3 regions of the Eubacterium sp. BL-380-WT-2B genome follow, and region 3 is predicted to be linked to each of the others. Evidence: riboswitches for the same ligand, from Rfam matches in the RefSeq annotation. Region 3 holds a riboswitch; each other region holds the start of a gene.
What was found. Region 3 has a riboswitch for cyclic di-GMP ahead of FYJ53_RS01490 (type II secretion system protein). Riboswitches for the same ligand answer to the same signal wherever they lie in the genome.
Positions count from the first base shown of each region.

Region 1: linked by a shared signal. The riboswitch ahead of FYJ53_RS11535 (helix-turn-helix domain-containing protein) and the one ahead of FYJ53_RS01490 (type II secretion system protein) in region 3 are both predicted to bind cyclic di-GMP.
Region 2: linked by a shared signal. The riboswitch ahead of FYJ53_RS16810 (fibronectin type III domain-containing protein) and the one ahead of FYJ53_RS01490 (type II secretion system protein) in region 3 are both predicted to bind cyclic di-GMP.

Region 1 covers NZ_VUMP01000005.1:228,366-234,646, forward strand. The annotation lists gene holB (DNA polymerase III subunit delta') at 1-452, opposite strand, end outside; gene FYJ53_RS11510 (hypothetical protein) at 465-728, opposite strand; gene FYJ53_RS11515 (deoxynucleoside kinase) at 715-1,401, opposite strand; gene FYJ53_RS11520 (aminotransferase class I/II-fold pyridoxal phosphate-dependent enzyme) at 1,461-2,873, opposite strand; gene trxA (thioredoxin) at 2,971-3,294, shown strand; gene FYJ53_RS11530 (helix-turn-helix domain-containing protein) at 3,511-3,846, shown strand; cyclic di-GMP riboswitch class I at 3,938-4,025, shown strand; gene FYJ53_RS11535 (helix-turn-helix domain-containing protein) at 4,115-4,447, shown strand; gene FYJ53_RS11540 (LTA synthase family protein) at 4,487-6,281, opposite strand, start outside.
Region 2 covers NZ_VUMP01000008.1:159,541-165,821, reverse strand. The annotation lists gene FYJ53_RS16810 (fibronectin type III domain-containing protein) at 1-2,982, opposite strand, end outside; cyclic di-GMP riboswitch class I at 3,113-3,200, opposite strand; gene phoU (phosphate signaling complex protein PhoU) at 3,350-4,027, opposite strand; gene pstB (phosphate ABC transporter ATP-binding protein PstB) at 4,042-4,803, opposite strand; gene pstA (phosphate ABC transporter permease PstA) at 4,815-6,020, opposite strand; gene pstC (phosphate ABC transporter permease subunit PstC) at 6,026-6,281, opposite strand, start outside.
Region 3 covers NZ_VUMP01000001.1:336,654-342,934, reverse strand. The annotation lists gene FYJ53_RS01510 (type II secretion system F family protein) at 1-984, opposite strand, end outside; gene FYJ53_RS01505 (A24 family peptidase) at 1,045-1,818, opposite strand; gene FYJ53_RS01500 (type IV pilin protein) at 1,857-2,309, opposite strand; gene FYJ53_RS01495 (type IV pilin protein) at 2,366-2,884, opposite strand; gene FYJ53_RS01490 (type II secretion system protein) at 3,236-3,712, opposite strand; cyclic di-GMP riboswitch class I at 3,893-3,986, opposite strand; gene FYJ53_RS01485 (O-antigen ligase) at 4,251-5,531, opposite strand; gene FYJ53_RS01480 (EAL domain-containing protein) at 5,592-6,281, opposite strand, start outside.

The DNA.
Region 1 (6,281 bases), on a different contig from region 3:
AGCATTTTTTCCAGGTTTTCCGCTGTGATGATGAAAACATTATGGAGCTCTGGCTCCTCCAGCGATTTCAGCAGGGCGTTCTGAGCCTCTGGCGTCATTTTATCGCCGCCCTTTATAATGCTGACCCGCAGCTCACTTTCAAAGGGCTTGACCGGCAGCGTGGCGATGAGCTTACGTACCTGGTCAATTTTAATGGCGCTCTCACCCTTTCCAGGCTGGGTAATCAAAACATCCGGGTGGTTTCCGTGCTCGATCTTCTCACAGGGAATGCAGGTGCCGCAGGGCTTTTCATCGCCCCGGCACAAAAGAGCCTTTGCAAACTCAAGGGCCATCATGGTCTTGCCAATGCCCTTTTTTCCCACAAAGAGATAGGCGTGGCTCACCTCATGATTGGCAATGCTCCCCGCCAGAAGCTTTTTGATCCGCTCCTGTTCAACAACTGCCTTAAACATGACTGCTCCTCCCTAGTGCCATTCTTCCTCAGCTAACTCCGAAAAATCTGTTTTCAGCAGTTTTTTCGCTTCCTCAAGATCTCCCGGGTCCACAAATATCTCAATATTGGCCGTGGTGAAGGTTCCCATAAAAATACTGCGGATCGGGCCGCCGAACCCCTTTTCCCGCGAGGTTACCTTAATGCCGTTCGCCTCCAGAAAACTCCGCGTCACGGCAAATTCCATGTCCGAATAGGCTACCTTCAAAAGCGCGTAGCGATCCTCAAACCGTTCCACTTGTCATCACCCTCTCATATATTTCTTCGTGTATATCCTCAATGCTGCGGAGCTTTCCCTCCGAGACGCATACGATCTCTGTCCAGTTATATTTTTCAATGAGCTCAAGGGCATTCTGGTATGCGTGGAGCAGATGCTCTGGGCTTTTTTCATGTATATCCTTTTCCGCCTCACCTGTTATTTTATTAGCGCGGCCCTCCATCAGCTTGAAGTTGATCTCCGGCGGTATATTCAAAAAGAAAACCGCGTCGGGCACAGGCAGCTCCATCTTATTAAACTCATAATCTGACAGCCAGTCCATAAAACGGACGCGCTCTTCCGGATCACTGATTTTTCCCGCCTGATGAACCATATTCGAGGTGGTGTAGCGGTCAGCGATCACAATGCCGCCATCCCTGTAAAAAGTCTCGTAATCCTCCTTATAGGACGCATAGCGGTCAGCTGCATAGAAGGTCGACGCGATATAAGGACTGATGCTGTCCGGGTCATTTCCAAAAGCACCGGACAGGTACAGCCGCACCATGGCGGAGGACGCCTTATCGTAACGGGGATAGGAAACCTTCATGACCCGCTGCCCTTCCCTTTTCAGGCGGTCGTAGAGCTTTTCTGTCTGTGTCTGCTTACCGCTGCCGTCAACACCCTCGATGACAATCAGCTGTCCTTTATTTTCCATTGATAAACCTTCTTTTCTCATTTTATTTCAGGCATTATTATATCATAACGACCCATGCATTAAAACGAAGAATTGAGAATGACCTCAATCCTTCCCTCACTGTCGATTCCCACAACGGCCTCGCCATTTCTCTGCCGCCTGAGCAGCTCTGCGGCAGTTTCCTCTGTGACCAGGCTTCCCGGCAGCAGCACTGGTATTCCCGGAGGATACGGGATAACAAAGCCCGCCGCCGCTCTGCCTGCAGCATCCGCCAGAGGCATTCTCCCAGTTTCCATATTGCAGAGCGCCTGCCAAAGCGGATATTTCTCCTCGTGCTTCCAGAGACTGACAAATCCGACCTGTGGCAGCTCTGTGACCTCCGGGCAGTCTCTGTTCATATCTGCCACTGCTGCCATCAGCCGGTCCAGTTCGTCAACGGCAGTGCCGATTCCTGTCATGGCCAGCACATAATTAAAACCAGACATCTCACACTGGATGTTAAACTCTGTAAGCAGCCGCCTTTCAGCAGCCGTTCCCTGTCCGTCCTTCACCATCAGCAACCATTTGCTTTTATCGTAGAGCTGCTCTTCTCCCGGAGTGTACAGGGCGATGCAGTCACCTGCTCCCACCTGTTTCCGGTAATAATCCCAACGCTCTGCGATTGCCTGAAAAACGGCTTCTCCCTTTTCACAGGCTTCATCCACAGCGTTTTCCACACTCATCATCAGAAGATAGCTGGGGCTTGAAGATTGAAGCATGGCCAAAAACTTTTTGACACGGCTTCTTTCCACCAATGTTCCCTGCATATGCAGCAGGGAGCTCTGGGTAAAAGCCCCTAAAAGCTTGTGTGTGCTCTGGATAACTATATCTGCCCCGCAGCTCACCGCGTCCGGCGGCAGCGCAGCACAAAATTTCAGATGCGCTCCGTGAGCTTCATCCACGATCAGCACCTTTCCCTTTTTGTGAAGCAGCTCCGCTATGGCGGCCACATCACTGACAGTGCCGTAATAGGTGGGATTGACCAGGATCATCCCCTTCACCTCTGGATGCTCCTGCAGCTTTTTCTCTACCTGCTCCGGAGTAATGCGTTTTCCAAAGCCCAGCCAAGCATCGTATTCCGGTTCAAAATAAACACCCTTTACCCTGCCCAAAGCAAGCCCCGCGTAAACAGAGCGGTGACAGTTCAGCGGCACCAGGAGGCTGTCGCCCTCTCTGCACACACCCATGACGGCGCTCTGTATGCCGGCTGTGGTACCGCCCACCAGTATGCAGGACTCCTCTGATCCATAAGCCTCTGCCAGTTTTTCCTGAACCCTTAAAAGAATATCGGAGGGATCATGCAGGTTATCCGCCCCAGGCACTTCTGTTGTATCCAGGGTTGCCCAGTTCTCATTATCAAAGCAAATTTTTCCCTTGTGCCCTGGCATATGAAAGCGCAAAGTCCCTCTGTCACTCAGTTCTTGTAATCTTGTATATAAAATTCGTTTTTTCATGGATTTATTTTATCATAAAATCCGGATTTTTCCCCTTTATTTTTAGATGGATTATTGATATGATAATCACTGTAAAAAAATTCAAGGAGTGAAAAAGATGGCAAATATCATCTCTGTCGATATGACTAACTTTGAAGCGGAAGTGCTAAACTATACGGAAGGCCCTGTCATGGTCGATTTTTGGGCTGAATGGTGTGGCCCCTGCAAGGCTCTTCTTCCGATCATCGAAGAAATCGCCGGCGAAGTCCCTGCAACCGCCAAGATCTGTAAGCTGAACGTGGATGAAAATACCGATCTGGCCAGACAGTTTCATGTCATGAGTATTCCGACCTGTGTATTTTTAAAGGACGGCAGTGAAGTCGAGCGTTTCGTGGGAAGCCGCGACAGGCAGGAATACATTGATACCCTAAAAAATTTATAAGTTTTTTCAGACTGTGCTCCGGGCACGGTCTTTTTTTATCGAACTACTTTTTATTAAATTTTATCTTACAATACAGGGCATTTCTCTTTTCATTCTATTTTTATAACTATTATTTCGAAAATCCTTGAACCTTTTTTGAAAATATGTTACTATGAAAATTATTTATAGATTCCTTATTTTCAGTCATAACTGTCAAACCCTCGGGAGGAACTCCAGATGAACACTAAATACCTCGGGCAGCGGCTTCGCCAGTTCCGAAAAGACGCCCATCTTACACAAAACCAGCTGGCTAAAAAGGCCGGTATTACCCCCACCTACCTCAGTATCATTGAAAGGGGCGCGCAGCTGCCCCGGCTGGAAACCTTTATCAATCTGGCCAATGTCCTGTCTGTTTCCGCGGACGACCTTCTGATGGAGGATCAAACGGAGTCTCGGAAAGATTTGTATCCTTCTTTCTGTGTTCCGTCTGACAACCTAACAGATGAACAGCTCGTCTTGGTTCAGGAAATGATCAAGCTAATGTGTGACCACTTCAAAAAAACAAATCACTGAATTATTTGTTTAAATTCTTGGACAAAACTATAATTGAATATTGACTTCATTCGCATTGTGAGTTATAGTAAATAATATACATCCGAATCATTTTGAAATAGGGCAAAACTACTGAAAGGTAGTGACGCAAAGCCAAGGGTCTAATTCATCTCAAGATGAAACGACAGCCGGTTGCTCGGGTATTAAACTTACTGAATGCAATCTCCCTGCCTTGGTTTATGCCGGGGTCTTTTTATTGCCCCAATCTCACGCAGAGGAGTTAATCACAATGGATAACAAAGTTATTGGCAGGCATATTCGTGAAGCCCGTCTTGATAAAAAACTGACGCAGTACCAGCTCGCGGAACGTGTCCATATTACACCGAATTATCTGAGCATGCTGGAACGCGGCACCCATCTGCCCAAACTTGAAACGCTCATCACCATCTCCGAAGCACTGGAGGTTCCTGTCAGCGCACTTCTTACCGATTTCCCCGTCGAATCCTTTACCAGCCGGATTCACTTTCTGTCCACTGCAATGGAAGGGCTCGATGACGAGCAGTCCAAGATCGTGTGCGATGTCATCAAGGTGATGACTGACGGCTTTAAATTGAAAAAATAAGTAAAAATCCCCGGATCAAATGATCCGGGGATTTTTTAGTTAAAAGTCTGAAGCCGGGTAAAACAAATCGTTTCGCCGCCTCGCCGTATCCAGCATGTTATTGTAGAGTATCTGCTGATACTCCAGAACCTCACGGTCATGGACGGTCGGATCACCCTTTCTGAAGTACTGCCCTTCCTTGTCAATGATCCCTACCGTATTGATGACCGGCAGTGTTTTGGACAGCTTCATTAAATAATCATTGTAGGGTGCCCCCTGGATACCCGCCTGCGCAAGCAGCAGGCTGGAAAGATAGTTTACACTCAGCTTATCCACCTGAGCTTCTGGGATGTCGTAATTTGCCCAGATGACAAAGGGGGTGACATAGCGCCTCTGCAGCTCCTCTGTGCTCCACTGGTCCAGAGGCTTCTGCATGAGCTCTTCATAAAAAGCCTGCTCGATATACGCCTGATGATCGCCAAACATGACCACCAGCGTGGGCTCATCCTGACTGCTGAAATAGTCGATCAGATTTTTAAACGCCGCGTCAGAGCTGCGCATCAGCGATAAATACTGCTCAGTTTCAGGATAACTTCCCTCCATCCCCTCCAGAAGCACAGGCTCCAGATCATCGGCATTCAGCTGGTAACCGGCATGGTTCTGGATGGTCACATCAAAGACAAACAGCGGATTGTCGCCTTTATTTTCATAAAGCTCAATGACCTTGTCATAAGTAGCCGTATCGCTGACCCATTTTTCTCTGATTGTCTGCGATTCCATAAATTCTTCTTCTGAAAAAAACTGCTGAAATCCAAAATTTGGATAAACTTTATCGCGGTTCCAGGCGTTACGCTCTCCGGGGTGGATGGCGTAGCTGCTGTAGCCTTCATGGTTCAGCGTCGACGTGAGCCCGGGAGCCGGACCCTTGATATAAAGCTGATAGGGCCTCGCGTTTTCCGGCAGATAAGCCGTGGTGTTTCCTGTCAGAAAAGCGTATTCGGAGTCACAGGTGCCACCGCCGAAAACCGACACGTAGAGATTCCCTTTAATGGTATTTTCCTGCAGGCTGTCAATGAAAGGCATGTAGTCAATATTGGTTGAAAAATCCCCCACGGCTCGCAGGTCACTGAAAGACTCATTCATAATGGCAATGATATTGGGCTTATGGCTGTCTTTCATTCCAGGGCCGGCAGCGGCTTTTTCCGTTGTCCCACCCCGGCCGACAGCTCCTGTGGTCATGGGCTGCTGTACGTTTTTGATGCTTTCACCCAAAAATGCCAGATCATATCCTTCAGGCTCTCTGACATGTGAGAGCTTGGCATTGACGGTAAAGGTATAAGGATAGCCGTTAACTGGCATATCCCAGGCATAGTAATACCGCTCCACATTGGTCTCGAAAAACAAACCAAAGGTAATGGTCAGGGCTGCAAAGGACGTCAGGCGCAGCCTGCGGCTTTTATATTTATCCCGGACGCGTCTGTCTGCTTTAAAGGCCCAAAACAACAGCGCTGCCAGAACCAGCGCTGCCAGCAGAATCGTGCCGCTGAGCTCAAAGTGATAGGCTGAGGCGACCTGAAGTCCTGTTTTCGCTGAAAACAGATCCGTATAGAGCAGTGTATCTCCTCTGAACAGACGGACAAAGTAGCTCGCCAACCCAAAAATATACAGAAGAATTCCTCCGCCCATCAAGGATGCTCTCATCCGCCCTGTTAAAATATATAAAAAAACATAGACTGCCATACAGCAGGCCAGATTTAAAAACAGGCGGATTCCCTCTGTATCAAAGGGTGCTTCCTGAAATATCTGGAAAATGGTATAAGAAAAGGCTGAGGTCAGAACAAGCAGCAGCACATTC
Region 2 (6,281 bases), on a different contig from region 3:
TGCCACTCTCACCTTGATATCCTTACCGGATGGGCTGGCATTAGGATAACGGATATACAGGGCTCCGCCGCGTTCACTGTCTTCACCGCCAATCTGCTCAAGGGTAATTTCGTTCTTCCCTTTCTTTAAATTAACGGTCTTGCTCCAGCCTGTTTTGACGTCAGGATGGTATTGGGTATAGACAAGCTGCGGAAGAACATTTCCTTCTGTTCCCACATAAACGTTGATGGTGTCGCCCGCTTTTGCGGCCAGGCCCAGCGGCTGAAAATCATTCAGCGCCATGGCAAAGCCCAGATTGCCATTTTTGGCGTTTGATACATTCTGGTCTACAAGAACCGTATCATCAATATTGGTTTCACTCAGAATCGCTTTTGCCAATATGAGCTCTGAAAGAATGGAATCCTTATCTGGATGAAACTCTCCGCTCACAGTATCTGGAGTATTGGCGCGCTCAATAAGCTTATCCACAATCTCCATGGTTACGCTGTCTCTCAGTTCCACATGTAAATCATCCATGAACAGGGCGTTTGTTTCATCTGCCAGACTGTCGTAAGCGTAGAATTTTATTTCCGAAATTCGGCAGCGCGCATTGGGTGCGCCGGCCCAGTAGAGCGCTGGATTCATCTGAATTTTGACGGGTTTAATCTTTTCATTGATGCGGATACGATAGTATTCTTTTCCATTGGTGCTCTTTTTCGCCTGAACCGCAAAGTCTTTTCCGATGTTCAGATCGTGTGCCTGTCCGGCCTCATCCCACCAGCGGATTTTCATGTAGGCGTTATAAGTGCTTGGCTCACCTTCGCCGCGCACCAGCACAATATCGTTCATTTCATAGGACTGGTCAAATTCTACGACCGGCGCCTGAAGCTTGCCTGACCAGCCGCCGGCATTCCAGCCCCCATAATTCCAATACGAGGTATAGTCATTGTCCACAATATCAAATTTATCATAGGCCTGTTCATAATCACTTTCCTTTAAATAAGGATAAGTGACGTCCTTAATATGGGCGGTGGGCTGGTTAACCTCACCGGCACGGTTGATCAGCTTATAATTTGATGTAACCGGCGGCTCAATGGATTCTGTGGTGCAGGTATATACAGATGATCTTGCCCCTTCACCAATGGCGTTATAGCCGGTCAGGTAAACTTCATATTCAGCCTGATCCTTAAGGTTTTCAATCACATAGCTGGTGTTTTCTAAATTTCCAGCCTTGGTGTATTCACCGTTTCCCTTTTCACGGTAGTAGACATTATATCCAGTAGAATTTTTTTGTTTTTCCCAGTTAACCGTAATCTGGCGGTATCCGCCTTTTAGGGTGATTCCCTCTGGCTGTTCAGGCACTGAGGTTGGCAGAGGTATTCCAATTACAGGCTCGCTGAAGCCGCTTTCCCAGTTTCCGCCCTCTGATCGGTTAACAGACTGAACCGAAATTTTATACTCCACAAAGTTGGTCAGATCACTGATCGTCAGGGAAGTTCCATCCACAGGTGTCAGCACAGTCTCTGCCTTACCGCTTTTGGGGTCTGTATAACTCATTTTAACCTCATAGCCTGTTACATTGCTCTGTGCTTCCCAGCTGACAGTCAGACTTTCATTGCCAGAGGCTACCTGAACGTTTGTCGGGATGCTCGTCACCTGCTCGACTATTTTATCCTTGGTATTATTCAAGAATTCAACCTTTGAAATTTCCGCCAAATTACTGCTCGCCTTATTGGTTTCTTTTACAATGATCGTAACCTTTTTAATCGCAACCTGCCCTTTCAGGTCAATAACAATGGTTGACGGGGAGGCTTCATCTGTCAAAAAGAGATAATCCGCCTGTCCTTGGAGATCGAAATCCACAGATTTTATGTTGTCCAGTTCATCGGTTACCTCAATGGTTCCCCTCTTTGGCGCATTTTCAAGCCCCAGTTCACTGGGGGCAATGCGAAGCTCTGTCGCTATGACTGGCTCCTTCATTACAAGCGGAATTCTCAGAGGCGTATCCTCCGAAATAGTGTTTCCATCTTCCCTTGCAAACTGAACCGCGCCTGCCTGGTCGGAGGCCGTACTGAAAAGTTTTGCAATATCCCCGCTTTTTATCGTCACAGGATCCTTTTCACCTGTTTTGATTTCCACGTTGTCAGGATCTACAATCGGGGAGGTGTCACTGATCTGTACTTTTCCTGAGTCATGGGACACACCCATATTTTCCTGTAAATAGACCAGATCGACAATATCCACGGTTCCATCTCCATTCAGGTCACAGTCCGCTTCAGAAGAACCAAGGCTTTTCATAACCGCATCGTAATCGGCATCGTCAATGCTGCCGTTTTGGTCGACATCGCCTGTTAAAATTGAACCGCCCATAAATTCGACACGTTTGGAGCTTCCCTGGAGACTTACCTGCGCCTGAGCTGGCACTACTCCCTTGTCAGAGACGGTGACAGTGTAGTCGCCAATCGGCAGACTGTAAAAATTGACATTGGCAAAATAAATCTTTGCATCGGGCTTTTGCTCGTTGTAAAGAACGCTGCTGCTGTCCATCTCATTAGAATCTCTGTCAAAAAGCAGTGTCTTATACTGGATACTCCTGCTGCCAAAATCCGTTGTGGCCTTTTCGCTGACGACATCCTTTAAAGGGATTTCCTTGGACGTACCGTCGCTGGCTGCCAGCGTCAGGACTGCTGTTTCTGACAGCTTTGTTCTTGGTTGGCTAAAGTGGATTTCCACCTCGATATTTCCCACCAGGTCAACAGACGCTCCTGCATAGAGGGCACCCGCCTCTTTCTTTTCCGGCTGAGGCTCAGAAGACTCAACTGCCTCAGAAGATGCCTCCTCCACACTTTCCGCGGTTTTGTCCACTTCCTGATTTTCTGTCACGGTATTATTCTCTGTTATTTGGGCTGAAGGCTCCTGTCCCGCTTCCTCCGCCAGAATAGATACCGGAAAGCTCGCAAACAGCATAACAACTGACATAAAACAAGCTAACCATTTTTTCATGTTTTTTTCCTTTCCTTCTCTTATATAAATACTCCCAGTCTTTTGCCGCTCATCTTATTATGCTCGTACAAACAAAAAACGACTGCGAAAGGGCGCAGCCGGGCAGTGTCCATCGATGAGGATGGATTTCCGTAGCAGCTGGCTGCCATTACCGGTTACCGGTTTTAGGCCCTTTAGTTTTGCGTCTCTGCCTTTCAACAGATTTGCCCTTTTTACGTTTTAAAAACGTTATTAAATTAAAATCACTATAGACTATGTCTCATTATAACAGGCACGATTCGCCGCGTCAAGAATCATTGATTATTTCGCAATAAAAAGATAAAGACCAGAGTAAAAAGCTACTCTGGTCAAAAATATAAGCTACGACTTACTCGTCTTCAGGAATTGTGTTTAAATCATTAAAATCCATGTAATTTCCGGTCACAATGAAATATACTGTTTCAAAAATATTGGTGGCGTGATCGCCAATTCTCTCCAAATGACTTCCAATAAAGGAAAAACTCATGGCCTGGAGCGCCATCTCTGGATTTTTGTTGATTTCTGCAATACAGTCACTGTGCAGGGTATTGTTCAAACGGTCAATTTCATCCTCATATCGGACCACATCGTCCATTTTACTGATATCCTCATCGATATAAGCCTGTATGCACATTTTCAGCTGGTCTTCCACCATCTTCGCCATCTGTGGAATATTATCGAGCTTTTTGTAGTATTCCTCCTTGCGCAGACAGATCACCTTTTGGCAGATATTAACCGCTAAATCCGCGATTCTCTCAAGGTTTGTAATAATCTTATAGGTTGAAGAAAGCCTTCTCAAATCTCCCGCAACCGGCTGCTGTCTTGCAATAACCTCGCTGACGATCTGCTGAAGCTGAATTTCCTTCAAATCCACGATATCATCTCGGCTGATGACACTCCTGGCCAGCTTTACATTTTGTTCTTCCAGCGCTGTAATTGAATCGGACAGCATCCGTTCTGCCTGGGAAGACATCAGCAGAATTTCATTCTTAATGGTTTTTAATTCTTCATTATAAACTTCTCTCATTATTCGCTCCTTTATCAACCAAATCGTCCGGTAATATAATCCTCAGTACGTTTATCTCCCGGATTCATAAAAATGGTGTTAGTTTCATTATACTCAACGATTTCTCCCATAAGGAAGAATGCCGTTCTGTCCGAGATTCTGGCTGCCTGCTGCATGGAGTGTGTTACGATGATAATCGTATAATTCTTTTTAAGCTCCTCCATAAGATCCTCAATTTTTGAAGTAGCGATGGGATCAAGGGCAGAGGTTGGCTCATCCATCAGAATAACCTCCGGCTGCATGGCGATGGTTCGGGCAATGCAGAGACGCTGCTGTTGTCCGCCGGAAAGGCCAAGAGCCGATTTGCCCAGACGGTCGCTGACTTCATCCCACAGCGCCGCCCCCACCAGGCTGTCATGGACAATTTTATCAAGTTTCTTCTTATCTTTCAAGCCCTGGCATTTTGGTCCATAGGCGATATTGTCATAAATACTCATCGGGAACGGGTTAGGCTTTTGAAAAACCATGCCCACCTTTGTTCTGAGCTGAATAACATCCGTATCTTTTTCATAAATATTTTTGCCGTCAAAATTCAGCGTCCCTTCAATACGGACAGAGTCGATTAAATCGTTCATACGGTTCAGGCAGCGCAAAAATGTAGATTTACCACAGCCAGAAGGACCGATAAAAGCGGTTACTTCATTCTCATAAATATCAATATTGATCTTCTTCAGGGCCTGAAAATCGCCGTAATATAAATCCAGATCCTTCACATCAAATTTTTTCTTCTTATCCATTTTAACCTCGTCTATTTTTTATGGGCAACATCCAGCTTGTCCGCTGCCAGCCTCGATAAAATATTCAATACAATAACGATCAATACAATGACAATGCCAATGGCACAGGCCAGCTCAATGTTTCCCTCTTCCTTAGCCACATAGTAAGCCTGAACCGTCAGTGTGCTTCCCGGTGAAAACAGCGTTCCTGGGATCTGCGCAACGGTCCCTGCCGTCAGCAGCAGCGCTGCCGATTCGCCAATTACCCGGCCAATACTCAGGAGCACCGCGGTCACAATACCAGGAACCGCTGAGGGCAGCACGACCTTAAACACCGTCTGAAGCTTCGTCGCGCCAAGGGCCAGGGAGCCTTCACGATAACTGACCGGAACAGTCTTAAGGGCTTCTTCTGTGCTTCTTATAATAACCGGAAGCAGAATAATCGCCACTGTTAAACTGCCTGACAGTAAAGATATCTGAAATTTCAGGGCGACAACGAAAAACGCCATCCCAAAGAGACCAAAAATAATCGACGGAATACCTGAGAGACACTCTGTGGCAAACCGGATCGCGTTGACCAGTCTGCCGGGCTTGGCGTATTCAGTCATGTATATGGCCGCCAAAATACCGATTGGCAGCGCAATGATCAGTGACAGAAACACCATATACAGTGTTGTGATAATATTGCTGAAAATGCCACCGCCAGGGTTGACCACCTTCAGCTTGAGCGTACTGCCGCCATCATCGACCAGCTGGGCAATTTCCTGCAGCGATAAATCTGCCACGTCAGCGCCATCCACGCTTTCCAGTACATAGTCTGTTTTGACCGCTGTGCCTTTGCCGGTTGTGTCCTTCGTGGCGTTTAAGCTCGAATCTTTTTCGATATAACTGAAAATCACCTGCTTGTGCTGTTCGTTTCTCTTTGAATAGTCGACCTTCATAATGGCCGCCCCTAAGGACTCGATATAAAGCGGCTCGCCATCCGGCGTTTCATATTTTTTGTAGTAATCCGATTTTGACAAAAGATCCGCCTCATTGATCGAGAGGGGAACCTCTTTCTTTTCCGCCATCTGATAGCCGACCTTATCGTTAAAATCTCGGGTGATAAAGTTCCAGTCCACCATGCCAATCCCTTTTACAAAGATAAAACCAATGATAAATAATAAAATACCAAGAGTAATGGCTGTGGCAGCGTAAATAATTCCTTTTACGCAATTGTCTTTTACTTTTCTGCTCATGCTCCTCAGCCTCCAATTTTTGATTCGACAAATTTATTAACGATAAAATTGATGATCATAATAAATACAAACAGAACCACACCTGTAGAGAACAGAAGCTGCTGATGTACCCCAGAAGCATAGCCCATTTCAAGGGCGATATTGGTGGTTAATGGCCGGATCTGGTCAAAAATACTGGTGGGAATGCCAGCGATAGGATTACCGCATACCAGCATAACCGCCATGGTCTCACCAATCGCCCGGCCAATCCCCAAAATAATA
Region 3 (6,281 bases):
GGATACCAGCTTCTTATCCATACCGTCAATGCTGCCGATGGCCTCGGACAGAGTGCTCCCGCTGCGCACCATCTGGGTGGCCGGGCCAAACTGTCCCTCGATATACTTATTGCCCACAATGCTGGCGCTGATTTCCATGGCGTTGATCATGGAAAGGCCGCTGGAATACAGCGAGCTCAGCGTCCTGGCAAAACGCGCAGTGTAAATAATTTTAATAAGCTTCCCTGCCCAAGGCAGGTGGACCTTCATCTTGTCAAAGCGCAGCCTGAAGGACGGCGTACCGAGAAGCGCCCGGAAAGCCCCAATACACAGGGCCACCGCAATAAGCAGCCAGTACCAGTTGGCGGTCATAAAATTGGAAATCCCGATGACCATGACCGTAATCGCTGGCAGTGCCGCATCCATGCCCTCAAACAAATCAAAAAACTGGGGCAGGATAAAGGTAAACAGCCCGATCACCACCACGACCGTTGCCACTAAGAGCAGGATCGGGTAGATCATAGCGTTTCTTATTTTGGTGTGGAGGCGGTGCTCCTTCTCATAATACAGCGCCATCTTGTGCGCGGTCTCGGCCATCTGGCCGCTGGACTCGCCCGCCCGGAACATATTGATGATAAGCTGGGGAAAAGAGCCCCGGCTGTTTTCCATGGCCTCCGACAGGGTAATCCCCTGCTGTACCTCACGGTAAAGGGCTTTATACACCTTTGCCACATTGGGCTTGATGTTGCGCTCCATCATAATGGAAAGCGCGCGGATCACCGTAATCCCCGAGGCCAGCATGTTCTCTATCTCCCTCGAAAAATCCGAAAGCTCCATGTTTTTCATCTTGTAAGCTTTCTTCTCAGCGTCCACTTCACGGCACTCAAGCAGAAATTCATCCTTTTCCCGCAAAGCCTTACGCAGCGTGCTCTCGTCAATGGCGTCCGCCATTCCATTTACTATTTTTGAGTTCATGTTTTTTGCTTTATACTTAAACTTTGGCAAAGTCTCATCGCTCCTTCCGGCCGCTTCATAAGGTTGAAGTCCAGGGTGTCTACCTTCTCATTAAAGTCCAAAAAAATTCAAATACCAAAAGATGATCTGCATTCCCCACAACATGGATACCAAAATCCCCACTGAGAGGTATGGGCCAAAGGCCATGTGCTTTTCCCCGCTCTTGCGGATAAGCTTGATGACACCTACAATACCGCCCAGCACCAGGCCGATAAAGGTCGCCAGCAGGGTGCAAGGCCAGCCGAGGAGAAATCCAGCGACTGCCATGAGCTTGACATCTCCGCCGCCAAAGCCGCCGGGAATGACCAGTGATAAGACCAGCATGGGCACCGATATGACAAACACACCGATTACCCGGGAAATAAGACTGGGTTCCAGAAACACAAAGTAGCTGGCCGCCACAGGGATTATCAAAGCGATCACCAGGCCATTGGGGATGGTCATGGTGTCAAAATCTATGAGGGTAACTGCAAGTAAAATGGCCGCTACCGCAAACCCCACCACCGCCTGAAGGCCAAAATCATAATGCCCGGCCATGAGCAGGGCCAGCAGCCCGCCGCACAGCTCGGTAAAGAAATACCGTGGCGCGATTTTCGCCCCGCATTTCCGGCATTTTCCCCGCAGCCACAGATAGCTGAGCAGGGGGATATTATCATAAAACGCAATGGGCTTGCCGCAGTTCGGGCAAAAAGACCGGCCCTTGGCGACTGAAATGCCAATGGGCACCCGGTAGACCACCACATTTAAAAAACTGCCAATCATACAGCCAAAAATAAAGACAAAGGCATACAGCACAAAATATATCAAAGATAAAGAATCATACAAAGCGAAACCTCCAGGATTTATGTGTGAATTCATACATTTTACTTTTGATCATCCCTGGAATAAACAGTTCTCACCTTTCCATCGACAACCACATTTTTTCCTGGTTCAATTATAACATTGATGTTATTTTTAATCATCTCAATTTTATCAATGGTGCCGTCACGGTTATCGTCCACAATGGTCAGCTTTGTAACCCCCTCATAGACGTTATCCGGCCCCACCAGATCCCGCAGGTCATTGGCATCCGGAATGCGGTAAGGGTTTTCCGCTGTCTCGGCGGATTTAAACTCCGTTGCCCGTATCTGGGCCGCCAGGTAGATGGTTCTTGCCTCAGCCACCACCGCGTCTTTTTTGGCGTCGCCGATGAAATGGAGGTACCCTGGAATGATGATCACAGCCAACAGGGCAATGACGACAATGACAGTGATGAGTTCCATCATGGTGAAGCCGTGAACGCTTTTGATTAAGTTTTCCAGTTTACGGTTAATCATGGACAGGCTCCTTTTGTTCTTACTAATTTAGTTTTTGGGTTTTCGGGATACAGGTTTTAGTTCTTTTCTATTTTTGTGATTTCGGCGGAGCCGCCTGCCGAAATAATTACAATATATTTTCCAGTTTTATCTAAATATTGAATTTCTCGAACTTTCCCCTCATCTTCAGTACCTTTTTTACCAAGCATTACATAAATACGATTAGTTTTAGCCGCGTTATTATCAGAAGCTAAATCATGCCTCTCCCCATCATCGAAAGAGTCTGTTTTAAACCAAAGCTCGTCTTTACTCATTCCAAAATCACTCGCTAAATACTCTGCGATTTTTTCAGGAATTTCTATTCTTGAATTATTATTACTGTAGTATTCCGTAGCTACCGCCTGTGCCGCCACATAAACCTCCCGTGCCTCGGCAATGGCGGCTTTTCCTTTGGCGTCCTCAACAAACCCTAGCATGGCGGGGATGGCAAAGGCTGCGAGAATAGCCAGAATAACCAAAACCATAATCAATTCGACCAAGGTGAAGCCCGAACGGGACCGAATACTGTTTTTTAATCTTCGTTTTAGAAAAATCATCTTCCTGCCCCCTGCACAGAAAATCGGAATCCTGCTCTGCCATTCTCCATTCTCAATTTTTCCATTGAAAAACCCCTCCAGAAATCCTAAAAACACAACGGCTCATCTACTGAAAAAGTAATAGAATCTTGTTTTTAAGGCAGAAAAGCATTTAAACCAATTTTAAATTAGTTGATAGTTGATAATGGGCAGTTGATCGTTCATGTACAAATTACCAAAAGCAATTTGCTCCATAACTATCCACTATCAACTGTCAACTACTCTCTTTTCTTTCCGGCAATAAAAAAAGCGCCTGAAAAGATGGGGAAAAAGGCCGGCTGCGGCGCTGCAAGCTCGGCCTTAAATATAATATTATTTTATAGTAACTGAACCACCTGAAGCATTTTCTTCAATAGTAATCAATTTTCCATTTGCCCCCATGTATTCGACTTTTTTTACAATAGCCGCTCTGTCACCTGTATCCATTGTAACATTTACTTGACCACTAGTACCAGGGGTAGTTGTAACTGGTGCAAAATTCGGAATATCATCTTTAACTAATTTTTGTACTTTTAAAGGAAAAGCATCTGTCTTATCATTCGCAAGAGCAGCAGTCCATACTGGAGCTGCATTAGTAGTATTATAAATTTCTGTCGCGGCTGATTGTGCAGCTACATAAATTTCTCTCGCCTTTGATACCTCTGCTTTTTCTTTCGCATCATTCACAAACCCCAACATCGCCGGAATCGTGAACGCTGCTAAAATCGCCAAAATAACCAATACTACAATCAATTCTACCAAAGTAAAACCTTTCTGGTTTTTCTTCAGCTTATTAATCATCTGAATCATTTACATCTCTCCTTTTATGTTCTCTTGTTTACCTTTAAATATAAACCTTTATTTTAACCGTCCGCGCCATGACGATTATAAACAGAGTGATTGCCTGCTCCAGCGGTCCTTTTTGTTAAAGGCTACTCAAAAAATAAAAATAGCCGGAAACCATACAGGGGTTTTCGGCCATCTACCGGTTGTGGCATCTGGCTGTCATATCGGCCTGGAGCTTCCGACGTAGACCCTGTAGTTTTGCGCCACGGGCTTTCGCACCGCTTTGCCTTTTGAACAATTCTATTCTACAACTGATTCGGACATTTGTCAAGAACTATAAAAACCAGTTACTTTTAAATATTCCGAAAGTTTCCTGTCAATCACTATTCATACACGTTGACACACTCTTAAAAATATGTAAATCTGCTTTTTACGCTTCTCTTATAGCGATAAGTTATTATAAATGCTGTTTCATTTACCACCAGCATTAAACAAATGGTAAAAACAGTACTATTTGGGTAAAATACTAAATTTTTTCAAAATTTTTTCAATTTTTGTTTCCTTAAATCATATTCAAATTCGATTGAATTTCACCACTCAAACGCACCGCAATTCCGCAGAATATCCAAAAAACCGGAGCCACAGTTACCACGGAAATATTAAAGCAGGCGGCGGCCATGTAGGCAGCGATGCTGCAGACAAGCGGCACAAGCATGGGCGAGCGGCGCCAGTTTTTAATACCACGGTAAAGCGTCGTTCCCTCAAACGCCAGATAGCTGAGGGCTGCGGGGATACCGCTGCTCACCGCGATGTGCAGGTACTCGTTGTGTGCCCGGTCGATGACCAGGTGGCGGCTGGTCACCCTGATAATATCCTTTTCAAAATACTGGCCCATGACCTGGCCCAGGGTCTCGATGCCAAAACCGGTCAGCGGGCGCATGCGGATGAGCTCCAGGGTTTTTGACCAGATAAAAAGCCGGTAAGAACCGCCTTTTTCCCAGTCATCGCCCCTGAGCATTTTAGACAGATCGGCAAAGACACTGAGAAAACGCGCGCCAAAGCCGCTGTTCACCAACAGAAAAACAAGGGTTAAAAGCACAAACACCCCACTCACCACCGCGAAACGGCGCCGGTTTTCCCGCTCGCCCAGCAAAAACACCCCCAGCAGCGCAAAGCCCAGCAGACTGCCGATCCACGCTCCCCTGGTGTTGGTGCACAACAGGCAGAAATACACCAGCCCGCAGGGCAGCAGGTAAGCCTTTGGGCCTCTGATAAAAGCATAGATGAGTATGGGCAGCGCCAGTGTCAGAAAGGAACCCAGGAAATTCGGGTTGCCGATGGTGGCGTAGGAAGCGCCTGGCCCGCCGTACATCAGAGGGTCCTGTGGCTGAAAGTCCAGACCAAATTTCTGGAAGATGCCGTAAACCGCCACGCAGGATACCCCCACCACGTAAAGGCGTACATGCCAGGGCTTAAAGGTATAGAAAAAAGCGCCCAGCATCATTAAAACACCATAAAACAAAATAGCGGAGTAGCTCTCCAGGCGAAAGGACCGCCCCTTGAGCGACAGCATCACATCTGTCGAAAAGGGCAGGGTGATGGTAACGCACAAAAGGTACAAAAGCACCAGCTTCACGGACAGAGGGATTTTCGGCTTCCCGGTAAAATACTCGGTAATGGGCCGCACATACAAGAGCAGCAGCCCAAACACCAGCACCTCGATGGTCATCAGCTTGGGCATATACAGGGTATCCCCAAAGGGCGGCACTACAATCAGCGGCACCGCCCCGGCGACAATGGCCAGCACTGCGGAGACAGCGGTTTTAAGTTCAAGTTTTCGCATTATTTTCCTCAATATTTATGTTTTTTAAATGGCATCATCCCTTTAACACACCTGCATTTTCTACCATTCCCCATCCAGCTTCTTAAAAAACTCGTCCATGGGCATGGGCTTCGCGAACAAAAAGCCCTGGGCGCTGTCGCACTGGATACTTTTCAGGAATTCGGCCTGGCCGGTGGTCTCGATGCCCTCAGCCAGCACCTGGAGGTCGAGCTCCTTGGCCATGGCGGCAATATTTTTGAGAATGACCCGTTCCTTGGGTGAGAGGTTTTCCTCCCGGCAGAGGGAGCGGTCAAGCTTGAGCACATCCACGTCGATTTCGGACAGCAGATTTAATGAGGAATAGCCTGAGCCAAAATCGTCGATGGAGACCTTAAAGCCGTCGCTTCTCAGCGTGCTGACCAGCCGTTTGACATAGCCGCTGTTTTCGATGAAGATGGTCTCAGTCACCTCCACCTCAATGAGGCCAGGGTCGATCTGGTATTTGTCTGCCAGCGCCCGGAAGCGCTCGATGTAGTTGCCGGATTTCAGATGAATTCTGGACATATTCATGGAGATGGGGACGCATTTCAAGCCTCTGGTTTTGCGGTAATAGTGGGCTTTAAAGACTTCCTCATACACGTAAAAGTCCAGCTCGACAATAAAGCCGTTGCTCTCGAAAATGGGGACAAACTCCCCGGGCAGCACAATATTGCCCCGGTCATCCACCCAGCGGGCCAGAGCTTCGGCGCCCACCACTCTGCCGCTTTCCAG